DNA from 4 places in the Paenibacillus vortex V453 genome. Region 1 is predicted to be linked to each of the others. Evidence: riboswitches for the same ligand, from Rfam matches in the RefSeq annotation. Region 1 holds a riboswitch; each other region holds the start of a gene.

Region 1 (5,789 bases):
CAACGCACATGCGACGAAGAACAATCCGCTCATGATCCATTTTTGCATCGTCATATCGTCCCTTCTATGTATACTGCACTTTTGCACTTGTCTCCATTATAAACCAACATCCCTAGACAGCATAGCCAGTTGTGACAAAAAAAGCAACGATCCAAAGAGGCTTCATAAAAAATACACAAATTTGTGCTTTTTCATATAGACAAGCTTACTATTCCTCATTTGCTGGAGGCTCATACACCATACAGTGGAAAATGCCTTTTCCCTGCGGAGTAAGCCGCTCATACGTATCGGTGATGCGAAATCCCGCCCCTTCATAAGCACGGATCGCACGCTCATTCCAGGTCATTACTTCCAGATCAATCTCATCCGTAGGCCTCCTGCGCCTGGCCTCCTGCGTTATGGTCTGCATAAATCGTTTACCCATTCCACGCCCGCACCAATCAGGCCGCATGCCAAGCCCGATCCGTGTCACTTCGTGTATGGGAAACAGCTGGGCAAACCCCCACAGAGAATCCTGGTCATCCAGAATCGAGATATATTGCTGCTGGCGTATGATCGGATCGCCAAATTCCACCTCGAGCCCTTTCATCTGCTCCCAAGGAAGGAAGCCATAGATATCGTAAGGAGGGGGGATAGGACCAGGTGCATATTTCTTCAGCGTGTTCCTCACGCATGATGACGGCGCGAAATGAAATAGGGGTAACATCCATTGGTAGTTTCCTCCATTCGTATATTATCCATGTACCCTTTATATAAGGGAGCGAGCTGCATGAAAAAGCCCGTCAAAGAGAGGCGGGCTCTCCTTTAACGGGCAGTAGGTCTGTGCACTGGATCGTCAGCCTCTATCATCTAAGATGATGTATCGGCCGATTGTTCATACTTATCATCACTCATGATGCGTTTGGCACCGACGTAACGCTGATCATAGTAATCCTCAGCAAGTCGGTTGATGACGACACCTCGATTCGACGAAGCATGGGCGAACTTGCCATCGCCTACATAAATGCCAACATGGGATATACCGCTCCCCGTTGTATTGAAGAACACCAAATCGCCAGCCCGCAGATCTTTGCGGGTTATGCTTGTCCCCATATCGAATTGAGAGCCGGATTGATGCGGGAGCTTCAGGCCGAGTTTGGCATACACATACATGGTAAAACCGGAGCAGTCAAATCCGCTCGTGGTTGTACCTCCATAACTATATCTTGTACCCAATACCTTATCAATTTCCTGGTCCAGCGCACTATCGGCAAACACGCTGCCAATGCCTGAAGTGAACAGTAACGTAATACTCAGGGCTGCCGCTGATAACGTCTTCTTCAGCATGAAGAGCTCCTTCCGCTGCCTGCGAGGTTAGCTTGAGGGTTCGGTTGAAGGTCCCCTATGATCCCTTGACAGCAAGATCAATTCACCCGTAAATGGTTCCCCCGCTTCCCATATCCATGGGAATTCGGCAATCGTAATCTATGTATTAAAGCACTTACATTAATGACAAAGTTGTTACTGTACCCATTCTATCAGACAGCAAACAAGCTTGGCAATTATTTCTTGATGACTTTCGCTATTATTCAATAGCATCAGCTGTCGAAGTGTCAGGTATAATCAATTATTTTCCAATATGCGTTTAATGAAGGCCGGGAAGGGTATATAAAAGGTAAGGATCTTTATGAAGGGCTGCCAATAATGCTGATGAAGTTGTTTCTGGATTAATAAAATTTATATTTTTTTTGAAAAGCGGGAACTTTTTCGTTGTCCCAAACGTTATAGAGGTATACACAGTGAACAAAAGAAAAAAGCCGCTGGGTGAGATCGGCACAATCTCAAAACTCCAGGGCTCTCTTATAAGGATAAATCAATAAAGTTCCAATTAGTTGTAGTTTACAGCTACAGATTTGTACGTGCTTTGACTCATCACTCGCTTAGCGCCCACATAGCGCTGTGCGTAATAGCTTTGGCTTAGCGGACTGACAATGACACCGCGAGAAGATGAGGAATGAGCGAACTTTCCACCCCCAACATAAATACCCACATGAGATACACCTTTACCGGATGTGTTAAAGAACACGAGATCGCCAGCTTTCAAATTGCTCTTGGATACTGCCGTACCTACCTTGTATTGAGCGGTAGATGTTCGTGGCAGGCTGAGACCAAGCTTCTTGTAAACATAGGTGGTGAAGCCGGAGCAGTCAAAACCATTTGTTGTGGTTCCACCTGTTTTATAAGATACACCAATGGCTGGTTTGATTGCGGTATTTAATTTGGAATCGGCGAAAGCGCTTCCGGTCCCTAATGTGAGCGCGAGGGCCAGGCCGAGAGAAACGGCCGTTAACTTCTTTTTCAAAACGAAATGCTCCTTCCAATGCCTGCGAGGTTAGCTTAAGGGTTCGGTTGAAGGTCCCCTATGATCCCTCTCTTGCGAGATCAATTCACCCAAAACGGATCCCCCGCTTCCCAATCGATATGGGAATTCGGCTCCTTAAAATGTTGATGAACCCATTCATTGACGTCTGACGTTCCAACATGATTAACGAAATAACATAGTTCCAGCAAAAGTTACAGTAAAGATGACAAAGTTGTTACTAACATATTCGTTATTTTAGCAGAGTATTAACATTTTGGCAAACGAGGAAAGTGTATATTTAAACAAAAAAACCTGTCCCAGTCATGCTGGAACGGTTTTTTTTGTAATTTCGCGCTCTGAAATTTGTAATATGGAGGATAAATGAAATCCTATTTTCTGTAAAAATGGCAGGGATTAAGATCCATGTCGCTTCCGGTTACAGTTTATTCGCGAGCCTGTCGATCATACTATTGTAACGAAATGTAACTTCTAGGAGTGCTGTGAGGATGATGATTTCCACAGATGATACTGGGAGGAAATTACCCAAATTTGGAAAAGTCCATTTAGAAAATAGGAGGCCTGCTGAATAATTAAACCGATCAGTCCTGCCCAGATGAGTGAGGCAGAGCTAAGGAGCAGAAGTATAACAACGGCGGCACCGCCCACGGTTATGGACAGGAGGACTGCCGTGCCCAGATTGTTGAAGAGAGTTAGAATAGAGCTGATCATACCGGAATCACCGATACGGCCAAACTGCATATAGAGCAGGGATATCCGAATCAGATAGGCGTACAGGAACCAGCCTGCCGCATAGGGCAGCGCGTGGAACAGCAGAGCGGGCTCCTGGATGCCGTTGAGCAGGATCGGGAGAATTTTGGGCACAATCCAGTAGCCGGGAGCAAAGGTGAGGATCAACTCGATCAGATAGAATATCGTCACGGGTTTCCACAGCTTCTGCATTCCCGTGAAGAAGAACAAGCCGCGTTCACCTTGGGCTTCCTGGTGGAGGTTATAGAAGATGCCTGCCCGTATGAGCGGGGTGAGCACCATCCGGATGAGCAGCAATCCAGCCAGAAGCCATCCGTAGGTATGGACCGTATTGCTTAACGTCAGGCTCATCTCTCCCTCGTAGAAGAACAATAGCCGGCTCAGTTCGTTAGGTGCAGAGTCTGGATACCGCATCAGAAGGGGAACGACGGCTGATTTTACAAGTCGGTACAGGCAATATCCCCACAGCAAACGGTATAAGAAGAGCAGAATAGAGACGTATAATTGGTCTTTAACACTGGTCCACCCTTGGCCTGCATAAGTTTTCATGTGCTCACCCCTCACCATGACAGGCTGCCGAACAGCGTCTCCACGAGTTTGGTAATGCTGAGATTCCAGCGTGTCACCACTTTCGGATCCATTCCTGCCTTCATATAATTATTGATATGTTTGTTCTCAAGAACCATAGAGTATTTCGGGTCAACCATCGCCCAGGATAGCGGCGAGGTGTAGTCCAGAGTGTAAGTGACTTTACCGTCCTTGCCACTCCAGGTTCGCTCCACGGTCTTGCCGTCCTCGAACGCAAATATGATCGGGACATCGGTAACATCTCCGTCTTTGCTTGTAATCTTGACCGTAGATTCATACTCTGGATTGTCCTGCGTCCCTTTATTTTTGGTTTTGATCAGATCGATTGCGACGTCCGCCATTTGGTTTCCATATACATACTGGTCAAAATAAGACTGCCAGGAGGTTTTGCTTACTTGTTCAACAACCTTCTGGAAGTCGGACGTGGTGGGGTGCTTGAAACGGTATTTCTGGGACATAGGTGTTCAGAATCTTCTCCATCATCCGCGGACCGACCTGCCGTTCTATGCCTTGCAGTACAAGTTTCCCTCTCGTGTAAACGTTCAGTGCATAGTTTTCGTGGGAGCTGTATTTCCAGGAATCCATTTTCAGCGGTGCAGGTGAGGTAATCGACGCTCCTTGAGCTGCGGTGTTGGAGGTAATACCGTATTCCTTCTCCATCACTCTCTCTTCAGCATAGGTCGCAAAGGCCTCGTCCAGCCAGGCTTCCTCAAACTCGTTATTCGCAATAATCCCGTAAAAATATTGATGGGCGATCTCATGGATGACGGTTCGTTCCAGCTCGTACCCCGGTGAATCATTTCTGGCACCGAAGGCAGTTACCAGCGTCGGATACTCCATGCCGCCGGCACCGTTGCCCGATTCAGGCGGCACCACGATGGACAACGTGGAGTATGGATAGGATCCATACCATTTACCAAACGAAGCAAGTGCGGATTTGGCAGCATCGAAGTATCGGTCCTTTAAGTCTTTATGCACAGGATCGAGATACAGCTTGATGCGGACACCCGGTACACCTGGCGCAGAGAAGGCTTCTTCTGCCGTGACAAAGTTCGGTGATGCTGACCAGGCAAAATCATGGACATCGTCCGCATAGAATTGATAAACCTTCTCGCCATTCGTCTTCTGTGCGGGCTTCGTCGGGAATCCGGTAGCGGCAACAATATAATTTTCGGGAACCCGGATTCGAACGCTGTAGATGCCGAAGTTGGAATAGAACTCGGAGTTGCCGTGATATTGATGGAGGTTCCATCCCTCATCCGTTCTTCCACGAAGACCTGCCGGCTCATAGACTGAAATTTTAGGGAACCATTGGCCAGCCATAATAAAATTCTCGGTGGTGCCCATGCGCGCAAATATTTTGGGAAGCTCGACTTCAAACTCCATATGGATGGTGATGCTTTCCCCACTTTTTATGGGTTTTGGCAATCTTAGTTTGACAAGGCTGTGATCCTTGATATTGCCGTCATCCGGTTGAACGAATTGAAGGCGATGCGTCAATGCCAGGCCTTCGGTTGTTTTCACGCTGGTAATGGTCATGGAGCCGTATCCGTCATCAGGCATAGGATCGGAACGCAATCTGCCGCCCGATTCCTTCATGAACGTTGTTTCGTTGGATGAAAATGCATTGGGATACAAATGAAAGTACAGCTCGTTTACGCTTTTTTTGCCTGGATGGGTCCAAGTGAGTGTCTGTTTGCCCTTAAGCTTGTTCTCTTCAGGCTCGTACCGAACATCCATGTGATATTCCACTAAACGGTCGCTCAGCGCCGGAGCGGGAACATCAGGCTGCACCTTAGGCGGCGAGAGAGGGGACTTCTCCACGGCGGAGACCGAGGGCTTGCCCGCATTTGGGGCAAGGGCGGACGCTGAGGACCCTGGATTCAGAAATATCGGCATCGATCCTGCAAGCAATCCAAGGGCGAGCAAGGATGATAGAAAGACTTTGGCACGTGGTGGGACCATATCGAACAACCTCCCGTTGACAAGCATCTAGTGCATGTATATGTTTGCTTTTGGGGGATTATTAGTTAAAATAAAATTATTGGGACATGGTTATCAAATTTGGCAGCCGTCACGTAAGGATCGGCTC
Region 2 (5,789 bases), on a different contig from region 1:
GCGGATATACAGCGGTTTAAACCATATGAAGAAGCCCCGAGCATGCTCGGGGCTTCTTTGTTATATATGACAGATACGGGATAGGGCAAATTATATAATGCTGACGCCAGCACTGCCGTAACCGGCAGTTGCAGTGATCAGAGTCAGACCTGTTGCTGTTGTGGAGAATACCATCAACAAGCGGGTATTTGCTGCAACCGGAATAGCCAGGCCATCCAAGAAGCCGTTGCTGACCGTACCCAATGTGACTGCGCCGGTATATGGGGGAGCCAATGTGACAAGGGCACCGGGGATTGGCGTGAAGATATTGCTTGTAGCCGGAGCGCTGTACAGCTGGGCTGTGACCGTAACAGTAGTTCCAAGCAGGTCGAGTGCCAAGGTGTTGCTGAAGGTTGCGGAAATTGCCGTGATGGTGCCTGCGCGTGGCGTATTGAAAGCAAAGTCAAGCGCAGTACCTCCCGCACCCGTAAGGTCGATCGTTCCGCCAGCGAGCGTAACGGTTGGTACCCGAAATACCGAAGCCTACGAGACCAACCGTTCCGACCAAACCTCCAACAATGGTTGTAAGCGCAAGAGGTATGCCGGATGCGAAAGGAATGATCGCTCCTCCACCTGGCAACCCAGTAGCCCCTGTTGGCCCAGTAGGGCCGACGGCTCCAGCAGGACCAACGGGTCCGATCGCTCCAGCAGCACCGGCAGGTCCGACAGGTCCAACAGGTCCAACGGGTCCTGCAGGTCCTGTTGGACCCGGAATGCCTGTTGACGATCCAGCAGGTCCAGCAGGCCCAATTGGCCCAGCTGGCCCGACCGGTCCAACGGGTCCAAGAGCTCCAACCGGCCCCACAGGTCCGACTGGTCCAAGAGGTCCCTGCGGTCCAACCGGTCCGCGGGGACCTCTGACACAGTGGCGACGAATCGGCTTGTGTCCACCTTTACCACTATTGCCGTTATCAGGACATCTTTTTTTCTTGGCGTGCAGTACTTTTTTCTCTATCTTTTTAAGAGCACACAATTTTCTCTTTCTAGAAGAACGATCCAAATCAAGCACCTCCTTTAGATTTGCTTTATACTACGCAAATGCTCTCTTAGCCGCATGGGTTAACAGCTTATAAATGATAGATATATACCTATTATTTTAAGAATGTACGATAGCCTCTGAGGAATCAGTCTATAAACGAATAGCGAAAAAAAGCGATCGTGATGATATTGGAATAGCGAAATTGGGGGCTAACAAAGCTTATAAGTGGATCGTGTTAGAAAAAAAAAAATTCTGTTTCGAAGTTGAGGGCTTGTCCCCTCTGCATCGTTCATGATTCATGTCATGAATGATCTACCGCATGAATTATCTGTTATCTGATGGGCGCAATGCCTGCTGTATAGCGAAAAACACACCTCCGAACAAGGAGGCGACAGGCAGGGGACAGCCCTGAATTTGTGGAGATTATGGCTACTAATATGCCTTGGAAGAGCGCTGATTTCACCTCCGAATTTCCAGAAAATGCAGCTCCAGGGGTTTGACTTTTACTGAGCTTCCCTTTATCATGAACACACGCTTAGTTTCCGGCATACATTTCCGGAGAGCGGGGGAACCAGTTTCATCAGGGGCGAGTCACTTGAATTCACGAGTGTAGGGTACCATCTTACCCGAGTCCGTCAGCTAACCTCGTCAGCAGTGGATGGGTCTTGTATACATAATGGATGTTCATAACAAAGGCCCTTTATTCTCTATAGGGGCCTTTTCTCTATTTTTTGACCCCCTGCTGGCGGAGCTATGTCTAGATCCCCTGTTTGGTGGTCTTTTTGTATTCTGCAAAAGAGGAGGGCAATGCCTGCTAATGTTTAGCCAATTGAATCAGTCAGACGGTTTGGGTTTACAAGGCACAGGGAAATGGATGCAACCTCTCCCCTGAGCCCCCGGACTGTGCAAGTGTGTCTGAATGTCACATATCCGAGTTAACACATGTGTTAACATGGATAATTTCATCATGCCGTTTTTAGGAACGACAAAGTCATTGCGAAAGGTTGTGGAAGGTGTTGAAGAAAGTTGTTGTGCTGTTGTTGTCATTGGTTATGGTGGTATCGCTCGCGGCCTGCGGCGATAAGGGGAGCACGCTGGAACGGGCCAAAGAGCAGGGGTACATTACCGTAGGTTTTGCCAATGAAAAGCCTTATGCCTACAAAGAGGCCAGCGGGGAGCTTACAGGCGAAGCCGTTGAGATTGCCCGTGTCATTCTGGAGCGACTTGGCATTAAGGAGATGAGAGGTGAGCTTACGGAGTTCGGCTCCCTGGTTGCCGGGCTTCAGGCGGAACGGTTTGACCTGATCACTGCAGGCATGTTCATCAATCCGGACCGCTGCTCCGCCGTTTTGTTTGCTAATCCGGAGTACAGCATAGGGGAAGCTCTTGCCGTGAAGCAAGGGAATCCAAGTGGACTCGGAAGTTACGAAGATATTGCCAAGGATGATCAGGCGAAGGTGGCCGTCATGACTGGCGCGGTTGAAATCGGCTATATGGAGAAGTCAGGCATCCCTTCGGACCGGATCATACAGGTTCCCGATCAGGCCTCGGCCATCAGTGCCCTCCAGGCAGACCGGGTGCAGGCGATTACCATGACGGGACCGTCCCTGCAGGCGATGCTCGATTCGGCCAGCGATGACAACATCGAACGCGTCGCGGATTTCGAACAGCCGGTCATCGACGGTGAAAGCGTTCGGGGCTATGGGGCCACGGCATTCCGTCAAGCGGATACCGAATTCCAGGAGGCTTATAATGCGGAGCTTGAAAAAATGAAGGAGTCAGGTGAGCTGCTGGAGATCTTGCAGAAGTTTGGATTTACCGAAGAAGAGCTGCCGGGCGAGATGACAGCCGCTGCGCTTTGCGGTGAATAGTATGCCGAATTCATGGATCGATTTTCTTCCTACTCTGCTGAAAGGAGCGGAGATTACGGTTTTGGTCGCCTTCTTTTCAGCTGTTCTGGCCATTGCCATGTCCTTCGCAGCCGGTTTATCCAGACTGTCGAAGCTGTGGATCGTCCGCACGGTTACAGCCGTGTATGTGGAAATCTTTCGGGGAACCTCCTTGCTGGTGCAGCTGTTCTGGTTGTATTTTGCTCTTCCGTTTATCGGCATTGAGCTTCCCAAAATGCTGGCAGCCATCCTTGCGATTGGATTCAACTTTGGCGCATATGGCTCCGAGATTGTCCGAAGCGCGGTGCTGGCTGTTCCAAAAGGACAGTGGGAAGCTTCGGTGGCGCTTAATATGAAGCCATGGCAAAGGATGTGGAATGTTATATTGCCTCAAGCTTCACTGCGAATGCTCCCGCCATTCGGAAATCAGCTGGTGGAACTCATCAAATCTACGTCACTTGTCTATTTCATCACGATGGCGGATCTGACGTATCAGGCCATGGTGCTGCGCAACAACTATATTTCCTGGACAACCGAGATTCTGGTGCTGCTGCTTCTTATGTATTTTGTCATAGCTACGCTTGTCTCGATGGCAGTTCGGCTGCTGGAGCGTAAATGGACGACGGGGAGGCTATAGCGGATGTGGGATTGGAATTATGTGTTTGATATCCTGCCGGAATTGCTGAGTGCATTAAAAATGACGGTATGGGTGACGCTCTGCGCTTTTGTGGTGGCCTTGATAATCGGGCTGCTGCTTGCCTTTGCTGCTCGAAGCCAGTGGAAGCCTGTGTCGCTCATGACCAAAGGTATTATCGAATTTATCCGCAATACACCGCTGCTGGTTCAGGTCTTCTTCCTGTACTACAGTCTGCCGCTCCTTACCGGAATCTCCATTCCGGCCTTCTATGCCGGGGTGATCGGTCTTGGGCTGCATTACAGTACGTATCTGTCCGAAGTGTATCGTTCTGGCATCGAAGGGGTCCCCAAGGGGCAGTGGGAAGCTGCAACTGCTCTGAATTACACGAAAACTCAAACCTGGCGGAGCATTATTCTGCCGCAAGCGGTGCCGCCTATTATTCCGGTGCTGGGCAATTATTTGATTGTCATGTTTAAGGAGACACCGATTCTGTGTGCCATTACGCTTGTTGAGATGATGCTGACAGCCAAGAATATCGTTTCCCAGTCGTTTCGTGCATTCGAGCCGTATACGCTGGTTGGCATTCTGTTCCTGATTATCAGTTATATCGCGTCTTTGCTGGTGCAAAGGCTGGAGAAACGAATGAATCTGCAGCGTGGAAAATAAGGAGGGAGTCTATTGAACGCAGTAGTAATTGATGCGTTTGCCGGAGCCGAGGTGCCGCAGCCTGATCCAAACCCGGCAGCGGAAGTGAAGCCGATGGTGAGATACAAGGGCGTGACGAAGTCGTTTGGTGATCTCCAGGTGCTTAAAGGCATCGATCTGGAGATGCAGCCTGGAGAAAAGGTGGCTGTTATTGGTCCGAGCGGCTCGGGCAAAACGACGATGGGGCGGATGTTAATGACACTGGAGGAACCGACCGAAGGCACCATCGAGGTTGATGGTGAGCTTCTCTGGCATATGCAAGAGAAGGGCAGGCTTGTTCGGGCAAACGAGAAGCATTTGCATCGAATGCGCTGCAGCGTCGGTATGGTTTTCCAGCATTTTAATCTGTTCCCGCATATGAGTGTGCTTCGCAATGTGACGGAGGCCCCGCGCAAAGTGCTGGGTTTATCCAAGGAGGAGGCGGAGGAGCGGGCCGTCTCCATGCTGGGCAAAGTCGGCTTGGACGACAAGCTGAAGATGTACCCGGCCAATCTGTCCGGGGGGCAGAAGCAGCGTGTTGCTATCGCACGAGCGCTGGTCATGCGGCCGAAGGTGATGGTGTTCGACGAGGTGACCTCGGCTCTGGATCCGGAGCTGGTAGGCGAGGTGCTGGAGGTGATCCGGGAAATCGCGGAAGAAGGCGATATGGCGATGATGCTGATTACGCATGAAATGGATTTTGCCAAGGAAATCGCCGACCGGGTCATATTCGGTGCGGACGGCTTGATCGTCGAGCAGGGGACGCCGGAGGAGATATTCGATAATCCCCGGAGCGAGCGGCTGCAAAACTTTCTGCAGCGATTCCGCTCTAATTGAGAAATGAGCAGGGGACTGATCATGGAAAGAGGTGCTTGTATAGAATGATTGTTGATACTGGAGTGGACATCGTTTATCGCAGACCTGAAGCGCAGGATGGCGCCCGGGTGTGGGAACTCGTAAGAGATACCGGATCACTAGATCTGAATTCCCCCTATTGCTATATGCTGCTTGGAGACTATTTCAATGATACCTGTATGATCGCCGAGCACGAAGGAGACATCATCGGTTTTATCTCTGCATTCCGCTCACCGCGTAATCCGGAAACGCTGTTTGTATGGCAGGTGGCCGTTGCCGGCTCGCATCGGAGGCAAGGGATTGCGAAGGCCATGCTGACAGGACTCATGAACCAGAGGGCATGTCACGGCGTTCGCTTCATTGAAACAACGGTATCGCCAAGCAACATGGCATCCCGCAGGTTATTTCTCGGTTATGCCGAGGAGAAATCCATTCCCAGCACCGTAACCGTAGGTTATGGAGCGGAGATGTTCCCGGATGGAACGTCACATGAAGATGAGCCATTATTCGTGATAGGCCCTTTTTTCAATGACATATAGACCAATGGAGGGAATTATGGACAATCAAGTCATGGAGAAACCGAAGCTTACGGTGTTTAACAATCTGGAATCGGAAGTAAGAAGTTATTGCCGCAGCTTCCAGACGGTCTTTGACAAGGCTCGGAATGCAAGGCTGTGGGATACGCAAGGCAATGAATACATTGATT
Region 3 (5,789 bases), on a different contig from region 1:
ATCAATACCGGTGGATGGGGGCTTAAGGTGAAGACCGAGGACATCGCCAAGTTTGGCCAGCTCTACCTTCAGAAGGGGGTGTGGGAAGGCCGCCGCCTGATTCCGGAAGACTGGATCGAAGAGGCAACCTCGAAGCAGATATCCAACGGACCTGCGGACTCCACATCGGATTGGACCGAAGGCTACGGTTATCAATTCTGGATGTGCCGTCATGGAGGATATCGAGGTGATGGCGCATTCGGCCAGTTCTGCGTCATGCTGCCGGAGCAGGATGCGGTCATCGCCATTACCTCCGGCCTTGGGGACATGCAGGAAGTGCTGGACGTGGTATGGGAGCATCTGCTGCCTGCCATGGGACCTGATAAGCTGCCGGCTGACACGGGGGCCGAGTCCTCTCTTGCTGGAGTGCTGCAAGAGCTCAAGCTGGATCCCCCAAGGGAAGAAGCGCGTTCCCCGATCGAGCAGGACATTACCGGAATTGTGTATGAGCTGGAGGAGAATGAGGATAAGCTGCATTCGATCTCCATTCGGTTCGAAGAAGATGGCGCTGTAATGGAGCTTGCGGGGGAAGACGGCACGAATTCGATTGCCTTTGGCCGCAATGAGTGGAAGTCAGGAACCACGAAGTTGATTATGCTCGAGGATAACGACTATGCCGCCTCCATGACCTGGAACGACCAGACGCTGAGACTGACGATCCGGTTGACGGAGACGCCGTTCTATTTAACCACGGATTGTACCTTCAATGAGGAGGGGATTCATCTCGCTTACTGGATGAACCAATCGTTTCAGGGCAAAGTGGTCCGGGAGATTAACGGCAAGGCCAAGGCGTAGAACATGTGATTTTTGCTTTTCTCCAAACGGATATGATGTGGTCGTCATCAGACCAATGGGCTAAAGTTTAATCAACCTGGCCTTTTACAGACTGAAATTATGTAAAAAGCTGAACTAGATGATGCTAGTTCAGCTTTTTCAGTATATTCTTATACCTTCTTGGTTCGAGTCGGCTGGGTTTAGAGTATCGTTAACTACAATTAATCAGCTTCTGTATCCATTTGATCGTTATTTCATCTTTGACCTCTAGGCTCCAATCAGTCGGAAAGCACAAATATTGTTCTTCTTCGGGCATTTTAGGCAGCTGAGAATGTACAATAATATCAGCGTTACCGTCATGATTGTAGTATTGAGGAAAGCGGTATTCCTGGCCTTCAAGTGACCGATACACATAAAAACTGAACTCAATATCACCCACTACACAGAACGCATGACCTTGAATCCTAGGATCGCACCAGACATGGGTGCCTTTCAGCTTGCTTAATGAAAGCAGGAAGCCGTTCTTTTGAGCTTCCGTCAAATGAAAGTCGTCCAAATAATACCTGGACGATATTCGATCAAAATTCGTATCGATAATCTGGTAGTTTAGAATAACTTCGGCGCCTTTTTTAAGAACGGTATTAAAATAATCTTTCTGGATTCCGCCCTTATACCTGGATAATCGGCTTTTTACCAAGTAGTCGATATTACTATGGTCTAAATTTCGACCAAACGTTAATAGAAATCGTCTCTTATGCAACTTTACTCTGAACCCCACTTTGGAAGTGAATTATGGTATAAATCAATATTTCCTTTATGATCAGGCCAATCATCTTTTGTATGATAGTGCCACCGAGTATGATTTCTTGATTGGGAAGTAAAGACATCTAGTCTCAAATATTCTGTACCATCTTGACCAAATAAAGAAATAATTTGCTCGCCCTGATTAATCCCGTTCGGTGCGGAAGGTAACTCAGGTCCTTTGTTTCTAGTATAACCATATCTTTCATATTGCGCTTTAATTCCTGGCTCTATTTGAGGCCAAACTTCTCTATCGAAACGATCACCGAGTTGCTGCTGGATTTTCTTTCCCATCTTCTTTTTTACAGCTGCTTTTACTATAGCAGCAACAACCGCCCAAACAATAGGCCAAATCGCCGGTGAAATTTCACTCTGAATACTGGGATCTGACAAGTGACTAATCGTTGAGGTCTGACTATTTGCTATATCTGCAAAAGCAAGTATCAAGGCAAATTCTTTGCTGTACTCGTCGTATTCCTCCATTTTTAATTTTAAATTGTTGTCTGTTTGGATTGCTTCCTCTATGCTTGTAGAATGTTCTTGAATAAATAATAGAAGTTCTTGAATCTCGCTTTCTGATAGTTTTAATTCCTCTTGAGTCTTTTGCAGTTCGCTATGTGCAGGAAGCGCGGATACAGTAATTGCTGCAAATACCGTATTTAATAACATTACCAAAGCCAAAAAAGCGGCTACTTTTTTAATTACTCCCCAAAAACTCAAAAAATCAACCCCTTACTGTTATTTTTTGTAATTAACACGAATAATATATATTAAAATCCTAAAATTTAACAAATGAAAAAAGTTGTGTTTTCTCTAAAAAAATAGTGTGATTATGAATTTATAATAGTAAAAATGGTATATTATAATATTTACAGTTATCTCTTTTACATATGGCGAACTTTTCTACTTCAATTGTCTGCAAATCGAAAAATCAATCGGAACTATAATGATTTTAAAATGCTCAATAAAAGAATCTTCGGCATGCAAAGAAACCTCTCCACTATCGTAATGGAGAGGTTTCTTTGCATGCCGGAAAGCCAGAATCGCTCCGACACGGCCATTGCCTGCGTGATATGTATGTCTTCCTGCATGCCGTCATGATTTTTGCATATGAGTTAAGGTAGAGGTGCATTTGGTTTACCTTACAAAGGGGGCGCATGCATGGACGGAACCGAGTTTTACCGTAAAGTGATCCTGACGGTGTCCGGCAATAAACTCGTGAAGTGGCTGTCGATCAAATACGGAAGGAAATTGGCAGGCCGATTCATTGCCGGCAATACGCTGGATGAGGCCTTGGATGAAATCGAGAGGCTCAATGCGAAGGGCATTCTCGTCACGCTGGATCATCTGGGGGGAGGGCATTACGACGCTGGACGAAGCGGCCGAATACCGCGAGGAATATTTGAAGCTTGTGGAGGGAATCGCACAGCGGGGAGTGCAGTCAAATGTGTCATTGAAACCGACGCAGATGGGCATGGCACTGGACCTTGAGAAGGCTTACGAGAATATCAGGTCGGTGGTGAAAAAGGCGAAAGAGTTTCGCAATTTCGTGCGTCTGGATATGGAGGATTCGCCATATACCCAGGCGACAATCGATATGACGCTGCGGCTCCATAAGGAGGGGCTGCCCAATGTGGGCACCGTGATGCAGGCCTACTTGTTCCGCACGGAGGAAGACGTGCGAAGCCTGATGGAGGCGGGGGTCAATCTGCGCCTGGTAAAGGGGGCATATAAAGAGCCCGGAACCATCGCCTTTCAGCAGAAACGCGAAGTGATCGATAACTATAAAAAATTGATCAAAATGCATTTCGATCAGGGAGCGTACACTGCGATTGCCACGCACGATGACAATATCATCGACTGGGTCAAGGTGTTTGCCGAGCAGAGCCGCATAGAGAAAGAGGATTTCGAATTTCAGATGCTGTACGGGCTGCGAATGAACGATCAGGCTGCGCTTGCAGAGGATGGCTATCGCATCCGTTGTTATATGCCCTACGGGACGATGTGGTACCCGTACTTCACCCGGCGGCTGGCGGAGAAGCCGGCTAACCTCATGATGGTGCTGAAAAATATGTTCAAGTGAGGGGTGTGAACACCGCCCTTACCTTAAAAGAAATAATAAGCTTGCGAGCAATCCATCAGGAAGGACCGCTCCAGCGGGAGGCTGCCTAGGCGTTCGCGAGTTACATGCTGGTGCAGGTTCTTCTCCAGATCGGCTAACGCCGATACGGCGAGCAGCATCCGAGTGGATCCCCATTGCTGCTGCTGCTGAGCATAGCGTATGGCCTCAGTCACGGGCATGCCCCGCAGCCTTGCAAATACAGATGCCCAGCGGACCAGATCTGCGAATTCTCTCGTGCTCGGCAGGGCATATTCCGCATAACCGGCTGCTTCTCCGCAGCTGATTTTGAACAAGCCGCAGTTCCAGCTTCGATCACTCCAGGGGATAAAGCGTTCAGCCGAGCCCCAGTCGAAACGGAACATCTCCATATAGCGGATGGGCTCTTCACATATTGTTGGCGCTGTTTGGATGGCTGTTGCCTGTGCTTCGAATTCGATGAGTTTCGTCATGATCTACGCTCCCTTATAAGATGTTATATGCAAGACAAAAAGGCCTGGTGAGCAGAGAAACCCCGCTCTCCAGGCCTTTTTCCGGTTAGCAGCCGATGAAGCGGCCGCTTTAGCTTGGCTGGATCGTGTTCTCTCTAAATACGCCTACGAGGTTAGCTGTCGGATTCGGGCTTGAGAGCGCCCTACCACAATGCCTGGTCAGGCATCGCGGATTCACCCCATTCACCAACAGAAGTCCTATCGGTGATATTGGTTCCCCCGTCTCCCGATCTGTCGGGAGCTCAGCGTATAACGTGTGTTTCGAATAGATGGATGAATCATACGCCGGAGGCAGCCAAAAGTAAATGACCGTATTTGACGCATACATTCCGAAAATCGATGAAATCCGTAAAAGAAAACGTGTACATTTGGTATTGTCATCTATTATCATGGCAAAATCTCAGTATCTCGATGGATTGCGATAAATTCGAGAAAACAAGAGAAATACATAGTATAAAGCAGTATTCGAGAGATAATGAAGACATACTGGTTAGATCTTGTTCCACATTCAGCCACACGTGTTTCTGAGCTCATTTACATCCCGCACGGCCGGACGTATGATACGAACTATGAATTGACGGATGATTCCAAGAGCAGGGCACAGCGGCAGCCGGTCGATAAGATTCATAAGGATACAAGGCAGTGTGAGAGCTGCGGTGCTCCTTTATGAATGAGAACCTCGGCGAAGGCACCATGGGTCTTCCAGAGGCTCAGGGTCAAGCGACTCTCACGGCTTGACTCTGACGGCTGTACAGTTCTGCCAGGCTTGGAATATAAGTCAATAGCTAATTGAATAACATGCTACTCGTTTTCAATTTTCGCTGAGTCCTTGAATGGAAAAGGAACGGGGGAACCAGTCGGGAGATGAACTTGATCTCTCAGGGGTGAATCCCATAGACAAGATAACGGTCTATGGGTAGGGCGACTCTCACGCCCGAATCCGTCAGCTAACCTCGTAAGCGTATCGAGAGAGGCAACGATTGTCGTGGACTTTAGCCACGGTGTATTTCACCGTGGATGAATAAGAAGCCTGCGGGAAGAGTTCTTCTCCTCCCGCAGGCTTCTTTTTGTTGCCTTCTCTTTCTGAAACTTAGGAGGAGAAACACATGGAGAAACCGCAGGATTTCATCTTGGTATCCGCCCCGAATAAGGCCGGGGAGGAATTTATCCGCCAGCTGATGTACAAACATATTTCGTTTGCAGCTATAGCCAACAATCGGGCCGAGCAGGAGAGGATGATGGAACTGGGCTGCAAAGACATTATTCTGATTGATACCAGAGACGAGTCAACCTGGATCATTCCCGAGTTTCCCGTCAGCAAGGTGTTTCTGTTCGAAAGCAGCTTGAATCTGTGCTGCCGCTATTTGCGGATTTGCCGGACATGGACAACAAAGTCGATTTACGTCATTACCCACTCCAGCAATCCGCGGTTGATATATAAGGGACTGGGCGCCGATGTGGTGCTTCATACGAACCATCATCAGGTATCTTTCCTGATTTCGTCCATTGTCAGCTAGTTGCAGATTTAATGCCAAATACGGTTCGTGGAGGATTGGATTATGCAG
Region 4 (5,789 bases), on a different contig from region 1:
CCAAGAACAATAAAGATTAGAGATTGAACTCCGAGCAGAATGAACGCCCACATATACCCCAGCTTCATGCTATCCAGCACATAACGTCCATACCCGGCTTCCTTGGCCCGCGGCCATGGGTTAAGGCCGTCTTCTTTTTGCCACAGCCCGTTGCCCCCGACCAGGGAAAAGTAGAGCAGCGCGGAGAAGATGAGTGAATAGACCGCATAGAATATCATCATGCCGAGAATGCCGGTAGAAGACATGCCCTCGGATTTGAACACGGGTACCAGATTGTACGTATTCAGCATTTGAATAACGAATAGCAGCGCCGATAGGAACAAGCCGCGTTTAAACGAGGTGTAAGCTCTGGTCTTCACACTGTACACAATGGCAAGTATGCCAAGAATCAGGGTAAACAAACCGTAACCCGCCAGCGTCAGCAGTGTTGCATCTTGAGTCTGCTTGTTAACATAAGCGGAATGCGCAGCCGGAATCGAGAAGGATGGCTCATAGGAGCGTAATTTCCCGTGCTCGAAGGTGAAGCGCAGCTCCAGCACGGAATCGCCGATCTTGGTTTCCGGATCCACGTACTTCAGCCGGGGTTCTCCTTCCCGCGTAACCAGCTTCAGATGCGAAATATCGTAGCCTGCACGCTTGAGCCAAGGCTCGGCAAGCTGCTGCTTATCGGTCAAAGTCATGCCGTCCTCTACGACAAGGAGCATTTGTTTCTGCACTTTACCCTTGTTCAGTTCAATCCGGTCATAACTGGAGCGGGCAAAATCATACGAGAACCCGACGATGCCGGAATTCTGCATATGCACGTCCACATTGAGGGCATCGCCTCCCGGCTCGCTGAAGCGAACGCGGTATACGTCATAGGGATATTTGGCCTCAAAGGTTTTGTTGTACTCCGAGAGTTTCTTTTCCCTCGCTAAATATCCGTAAAGCTCCGATTTGGATTGATATGTAATCAATGTCTCCTCAGCTTCCGCAGCGGCGAACTGCAAGTGCTCCTGCGCGAACCTGGAAGCGGCTTGCTGGGCTTGTGCTTTGGATATAATATCCGGAGTGGCCATCTCGGTAGAATCCGTATTGGCTGATGGAAATACCTGAAATAACAGGAACAAAATCAGGCCAACTGCGGCAGGCGCGATGAGCTGCTTCAAGTTGGGCTTCAGCCTCAAAGGCTCTCTTGCACGATTCATGAATTTCCTCCTCTGGAAAGTTGATACTCCACTGGGTATTAGAGCTGCCTGATGAAGAACGCATAGAGCCAATATAACATAGATATGAAAGGGATAAGCAGCTTATCCCAATTTGGTAATAATGAAATAAAACGATGAAAATGAATGAAAGGTTTCGAAAATGTTAGAGAACCATACGCTTGTATTCTTGAATATGCCCAATTCGAGCTCTTTTAAAGACTTTTTGGGTGAAAAACGGCGTTGGGTTACGTACCGGATTGGGTTATAATCACATCATGCTTCAAGGAACTGAATATTCCAGCCGAATTTCGTACTGAAAATGGGGGAACCATGTAATTGGGGTGAATTTCATTATTCTATAGAATAATGAATAGGGCGACCTGTGGAAATGCCCGAATCCGTCAGCTAACCTCGTAGGCTGCAGCACAGGAACCAGACCGTAAGGGGCACTGCGTTTTCCAGTGTCTTTTTTCTTTGACTTTTTTTAAGAAGGTGACGGATTGAACTCCAAATTAAAATGGCTCAGGTTGTCCCCGCCGCAGATTCTGGTGCTTGGTTTTGCGGCCATTATCTTCATCGGGGCTGCATTGTTAATGCTGCCGATTTCCAGTAGAACCGGCGAGCCGCTTGGATTTATTGATGCATTGTTCACTTCGACATCAGCAACGTGCGTAACGGGTCTGGTTGTGGTGGATACAGGGACAACATTCAGTTCTTTCGGTCAGATCGTGATCATGCTGCTGATTCAGATTGGCGGGCTCGGCTTCATGACGATGGCTACTTTGTTTGCCCTGGTCCTCAAACGGCGAATTTCCCTCAAGGATCGTCTTGTCCTGCAGGAGGCGATGAATCAATCCTCGATGGAAGGCATCGTAAGGCTGATTCGCAGAGTATTGTTATACTCACTCGTGATTGAGGCTTGTGGCGCTGTACTGCTGTCTATCCGGTGGGCGTTTGATATGCCGATCGGAAAAGCGATATATTACGGTGTTTTTCATGCGGTGACCATGTTCAACAATGCCGGTTTCGATTTGTTTGGCGATTTTCGAAGCTTGACCGGGTATGTATACGATCCGGTGGTAAACGTAGTCGTGATGTTTTTGATTGTTTCAGGCGGTATTGGCTTCATTGTATTGTCTGATCTGATTGACTTTCGGAAACAGCGGAGACTGTCATTGCATTCCAAGGTGGTGCTCTCTATGACAGGAGCGCTGCTGCTGCTCGGATTTATCGTTATTCTCATATTTGAATTCACCAATCCGCGAACGCTCGGCTCCCTCAATTGGGGCGGGAAGTTCTTAGGAGCGTTGTTCCAATCCGTAACGCCGCGCACAGCGGGTGCGAATACTATAGATATTACGGGCCTAAGGCAGGCCACACAGTTTTTCATCGTGATTCTCATGTTTATCGGCGCATCTCCCGGATCAACCGGGGGCGGTATACAAAACAACGACGTTTACCATAATGGTTGGTGCGGTCATCGCCATGATGCGGGGACGCGACGACATCGTCATGTTCCGTTATCGGCTTGCACAGGAGCGGGTACTGAAGGCGTTAACCATCGCACTTCTCGCCTTGCTGCTCGTTCTTGCGGTCTCCATGATTCTGTCCACGACAGAGGAAGGGGAGTTCCTGGAAATCCTGTTCGAAACAACGTCCGCGTTCGGTACGGTGGGGCTCTCGATGGGCTTAACGCCTGATCTGACCGTGTTCGGCAAAATATTGATCAGTATTACGATGTTTGCAGGACGATTGGGTCCGCTGACACTTGCTTATGCACTAGGGCCGAAAAAGGGTAAAGAATTATATCGTCATCCGGAAGGCAAAATGATTATTGGATAAGGAGTATAGGAGAGACATGAAACCAAAGCAATTTGCAATTATCGGTTTAGGACGATTTGGCTCCAGCCTGGCGCTTGAACTGATGGAACAGGGATATGAGGTGCTCGGCATCGACCGGAACGAAGAGGTTGTCGAGGATATGAGCGAGCTGCTAACACATACGGTGGTCGCGGATGCTACAGATGAAGAGGTGCTTAAATCACTCGGGATCCGCAACTTCGATTGTGGGATTGTTGCAATCGGGAATGATATCCAGATGAGTATTTTATCCGCCATCTTGTTGAAAGAGCTTGGTGTTACCACGGTAGTGGCCAAGGCGATTTCGGTCCTGCATGGCCGGGCTCTGGAGAAGCTGGGCGTGGACCGGGTCATCTTTCCGGAGCGGGATATGGGCATTCGGGTAGCTCACCAGCTCGTTACGCCGAACCTGCTTGATTATATCGAATTATCCAAGGACTATTTGATTGTGGAGATGACGGTTACGGACTGCATGGACGGAAAAACACTGAGCGAGCTGAATACGAGGGTTCGTTATGGCGTAAGCGTGGTAGCCCTGAATAAGCAAACCGGCATTATTGTGGCTCCGACCGCCATGGACGTGGTGAACTCGGGCGATATTATGGTCGTTATCGGATCCAATGATAACGTAGACCGCTTTGAATCTGAAGTCGTGAACATGCTTGAGAAATAAATATAGAAGAAAAACCTGACGGCTATGATCGCTGTCAGGTTTTTTTTGATTTTTCCTCTTCCAGTCTCCGGAACAGAATCTCTGTCTCGTCAATCCACCTGCTGGCCGCTTTGCTGAGCTCCGAGGCCTGGCCGTAAATCAGCGACGTCGTTCGACGGGTTTCGATGAGTGCGGGAATATGAATGTCGACCAGTCCGTTATCGGATAATAACTGCGGACGGAGATACGACTTGGGCAGAAGTGCTGCCGCCTTGCAGGTAGGAATCAAACGGACGATCGCCTCGAAGGAGTCAATTTCCATTCGAATATCCGGCATAATGCCCCAGCGGTGGAACAGGTCATCCGTCAGCTTGCGGTACCACGTTCCGGTCGAGAAGATAATCATTGGCAGTCCTTGGAGCTGCTCAATTCCGACGTCCTCGATGTCAGCCAGCGGGTGCGATGAGGGAATGACAAGCTCCAAGTGGTCATCAAACAGCGGAATGCAGTTTAGGCCGGGCTGGTTGATTGAGGAGGCAACGATGCCGACATCCACCCGCTTATCTCTTACATACGAAACGATTTCATGGGTTTTGCCGGTAATCAGCTTGATTTCGGCTGCAGGATGGCGCTCCATGAATGCATTGACCAGCGGGGGCAGCGTCGTCTGAAGGGTGGTCAGGCTGGCACCCAGATTGATCGATATTTGGTCGCCCTCCCGGTAATGGGCCAAAGTCTGCATGAATTTGAGCTGCTGCTGCCGCTGCTCCAGGGCAAAGGTGTACACAATCTGACCGATGGAGGTGAGCTCCAGGCGTTTGCCGCGGCGGTTAAAAAGCTGCAGTCCGAGCTGATCCTCAAGCTTCGCTATTTTTCTGGACAGGGCTGGCTGTGACAAATTAAGCAGTTTGGACGCCTGATTAATGCTGGATTGCTCTACAACGACGGCAAACATGTCCAGTTCCTCGAACATGAAATTCCTCCTATATAAAATAGACATACGTGCAAATAATTGCTTATGCGTATAGATTATAACGATTAATAATTATATTGCAATTCCATTATAAGAAAAAAAGGAGTAACATGAGACATGACACAAGTTGTTCACACTATTGCAGAAATAGGCAGCTTTTTGTCGTTGAAACGGTTTGAGTCCGCGTTCAAAGAGGTCGGTTTTCAATACTGAGGCTTGTGCTGCCGGTGTGCGTTTCTTCAAAACGCTTAGATTGGATGAAGCCAGGGACGTCAGGTGCGCAGCTGGAAGTTTGGGTACGCTGCACCGGAAGGTGCGGCTGAATTCAAGATTCGATGCCGAGTGGCTTCTTGATTCACTTCGCGATCCCAAGCGGGCTTTTTGAACAACCTCTTTAGGACAGGGAAAGTGTAATTGTTCTGAAAATAGGAAAGATTGAAAATGAAAACGCTGCACATTGGAAAGGGGAACGTCAACTAATGAAAGGGTATTATTCCAGAAAGCTACATTCCTTACTTGGTGTCATACCGCTGGGAGCATTCTTGATCAGCCATATGATCTCCAACTTTAAGGCTTTCGAGGGCGGAAAGAAGGGCTTTGAGGGGGCCGTGCATTTCCTGAACAGCATGCCGCTCGTTTTTTTCCTCGAGCTGTTCCTGATCTGGCTGCCATTGTTTTATCATGGCATCTACGGTCTGTACATTGCTTATCAGGCCAAAAATAACGTAGGGAACTACAGTTATGAGCGCAATATTCGCTTTACTATCCAGCGTGTCACCGGGGTTATTACGTTTGTATTCGTTATCTGGCATATGTACGATACGCGTTTCCAAATCATCATCGGCAAAATCACGCATGATGATCTGGGCGCCACGATGCACAACATTATGAACAACCCCGTGCTGTTTATTCTGTATGTTATCGGTGTAGTCTCAGCAACCTTCCACTTCGCAAACGGCCTGTGGGCGTTCCTCGTCAGCTGGGGCATCACCGTCGGTCCGCGCGCGCAGAAGGTATCTACTTACATCTGCATGGGCTTGTTCGTGCTGATGAGCGTGCTGTTTATTCTTGCTATGACTGCATTCCGCAGTTCTGAGTTCCAAGCGGCGGCAACAGC

What was found. Region 1 has a riboswitch for cyclic di-AMP ahead of PVOR_RS02385 (C40 family peptidase). Riboswitches for the same ligand answer to the same signal wherever they lie in the genome.
Region 2: another riboswitch for cyclic di-AMP. It lies ahead of ehuB (ectoine/hydroxyectoine ABC transporter substrate-binding protein EhuB); the one in region 1 lies ahead of PVOR_RS02385 (C40 family peptidase).
Region 3: another riboswitch for cyclic di-AMP. It lies ahead of PVOR_RS03980 (hypothetical protein); the one in region 1 lies ahead of PVOR_RS02385 (C40 family peptidase).
Region 4: another riboswitch for cyclic di-AMP. It lies ahead of PVOR_RS26195 (TrkH family potassium uptake protein); the one in region 1 lies ahead of PVOR_RS02385 (C40 family peptidase).

Annotation. Positions count from the first base shown of each region.
Region 1 covers NZ_ADHJ01000005.1:15,830-21,618, forward strand. Annotated here, with positions in the region: gene PVOR_RS02370 (c-type cytochrome) at 1-48, opposite strand, end outside; partial or broken gene PVOR_RS02375 (GNAT family N-acetyltransferase) at 209-710, opposite strand; gene PVOR_RS02380 (C40 family peptidase) at 850-1,323, opposite strand; cyclic di-AMP (ydaO/yuaA leader) riboswitch at 1,328-1,466, opposite strand; gene PVOR_RS02385 (C40 family peptidase) at 1,868-2,341, opposite strand; cyclic di-AMP (ydaO/yuaA leader) riboswitch at 2,346-2,484, opposite strand; gene PVOR_RS02390 (hypothetical protein) at 2,831-3,658, opposite strand; partial or broken gene PVOR_RS02395 (M1 family metallopeptidase) at 3,670-5,662, opposite strand.
Region 2 covers NZ_ADHJ01000053.1:152,689-158,477, reverse strand. Annotated here, with positions in the region: gene PVOR_RS27465 (SDR family NAD(P)-dependent oxidoreductase) at 1-20, shown strand, start outside; gene PVOR_RS32920 (exosporium glycoprotein BclB-related protein) at 91-477, opposite strand; partial or broken gene PVOR_RS33195 (hypothetical protein) at 597-896, shown strand; cyclic di-AMP (ydaO/yuaA leader) riboswitch at 1,541-1,687, shown strand; gene ehuB (ectoine/hydroxyectoine ABC transporter substrate-binding protein EhuB) at 2,035-2,889, shown strand; gene ehuC (ectoine/hydroxyectoine ABC transporter permease subunit EhuC) at 2,891-3,544, shown strand; gene ehuD (ectoine/hydroxyectoine ABC transporter permease subunit EhuD) at 3,548-4,210, shown strand; gene ehuA (ectoine/hydroxyectoine ABC transporter ATP-binding protein EhuA) at 4,223-5,065, shown strand; gene ectA (diaminobutyrate acetyltransferase) at 5,110-5,622, shown strand; gene ectB (diaminobutyrate--2-oxoglutarate transaminase) at 5,639-5,789, shown strand, end outside.
Region 3 covers NZ_ADHJ01000008.1:37,308-43,096, forward strand. Annotated here, with positions in the region: gene PVOR_RS03960 (serine hydrolase domain-containing protein) at 1-834, shown strand, start outside; gene PVOR_RS31320 (hypothetical protein) at 1,025-1,354, opposite strand; gene PVOR_RS03970 (YpjP family protein) at 1,576-2,334, opposite strand; partial or broken gene PVOR_RS03975 (proline dehydrogenase family protein) at 2,776-3,697, shown strand; gene PVOR_RS03980 (hypothetical protein) at 3,721-4,185, opposite strand; cyclic di-AMP (ydaO/yuaA leader) riboswitch at 4,311-4,482, opposite strand; cyclic di-AMP (ydaO/yuaA leader) riboswitch at 5,034-5,202, shown strand; gene PVOR_RS03985 (hypothetical protein) at 5,331-5,741, shown strand.
Region 4 covers NZ_ADHJ01000049.1:132,425-138,213, reverse strand. Annotated here, with positions in the region: gene PVOR_RS26200 (CPBP family intramembrane glutamic endopeptidase) at 1-1,187, opposite strand, end outside; cyclic di-AMP (ydaO/yuaA leader) riboswitch at 1,477-1,622, shown strand; partial or broken gene PVOR_RS26195 (TrkH family potassium uptake protein) at 1,688-3,029, shown strand; gene PVOR_RS26190 (potassium channel family protein) at 3,046-3,720, shown strand; gene PVOR_RS26185 (LysR family transcriptional regulator) at 3,755-4,672, opposite strand; gene PVOR_RS30860 (hypothetical protein) at 4,848-5,057, shown strand; gene PVOR_RS26180 (succinate dehydrogenase cytochrome b558 subunit) at 5,152-5,789, shown strand, end outside.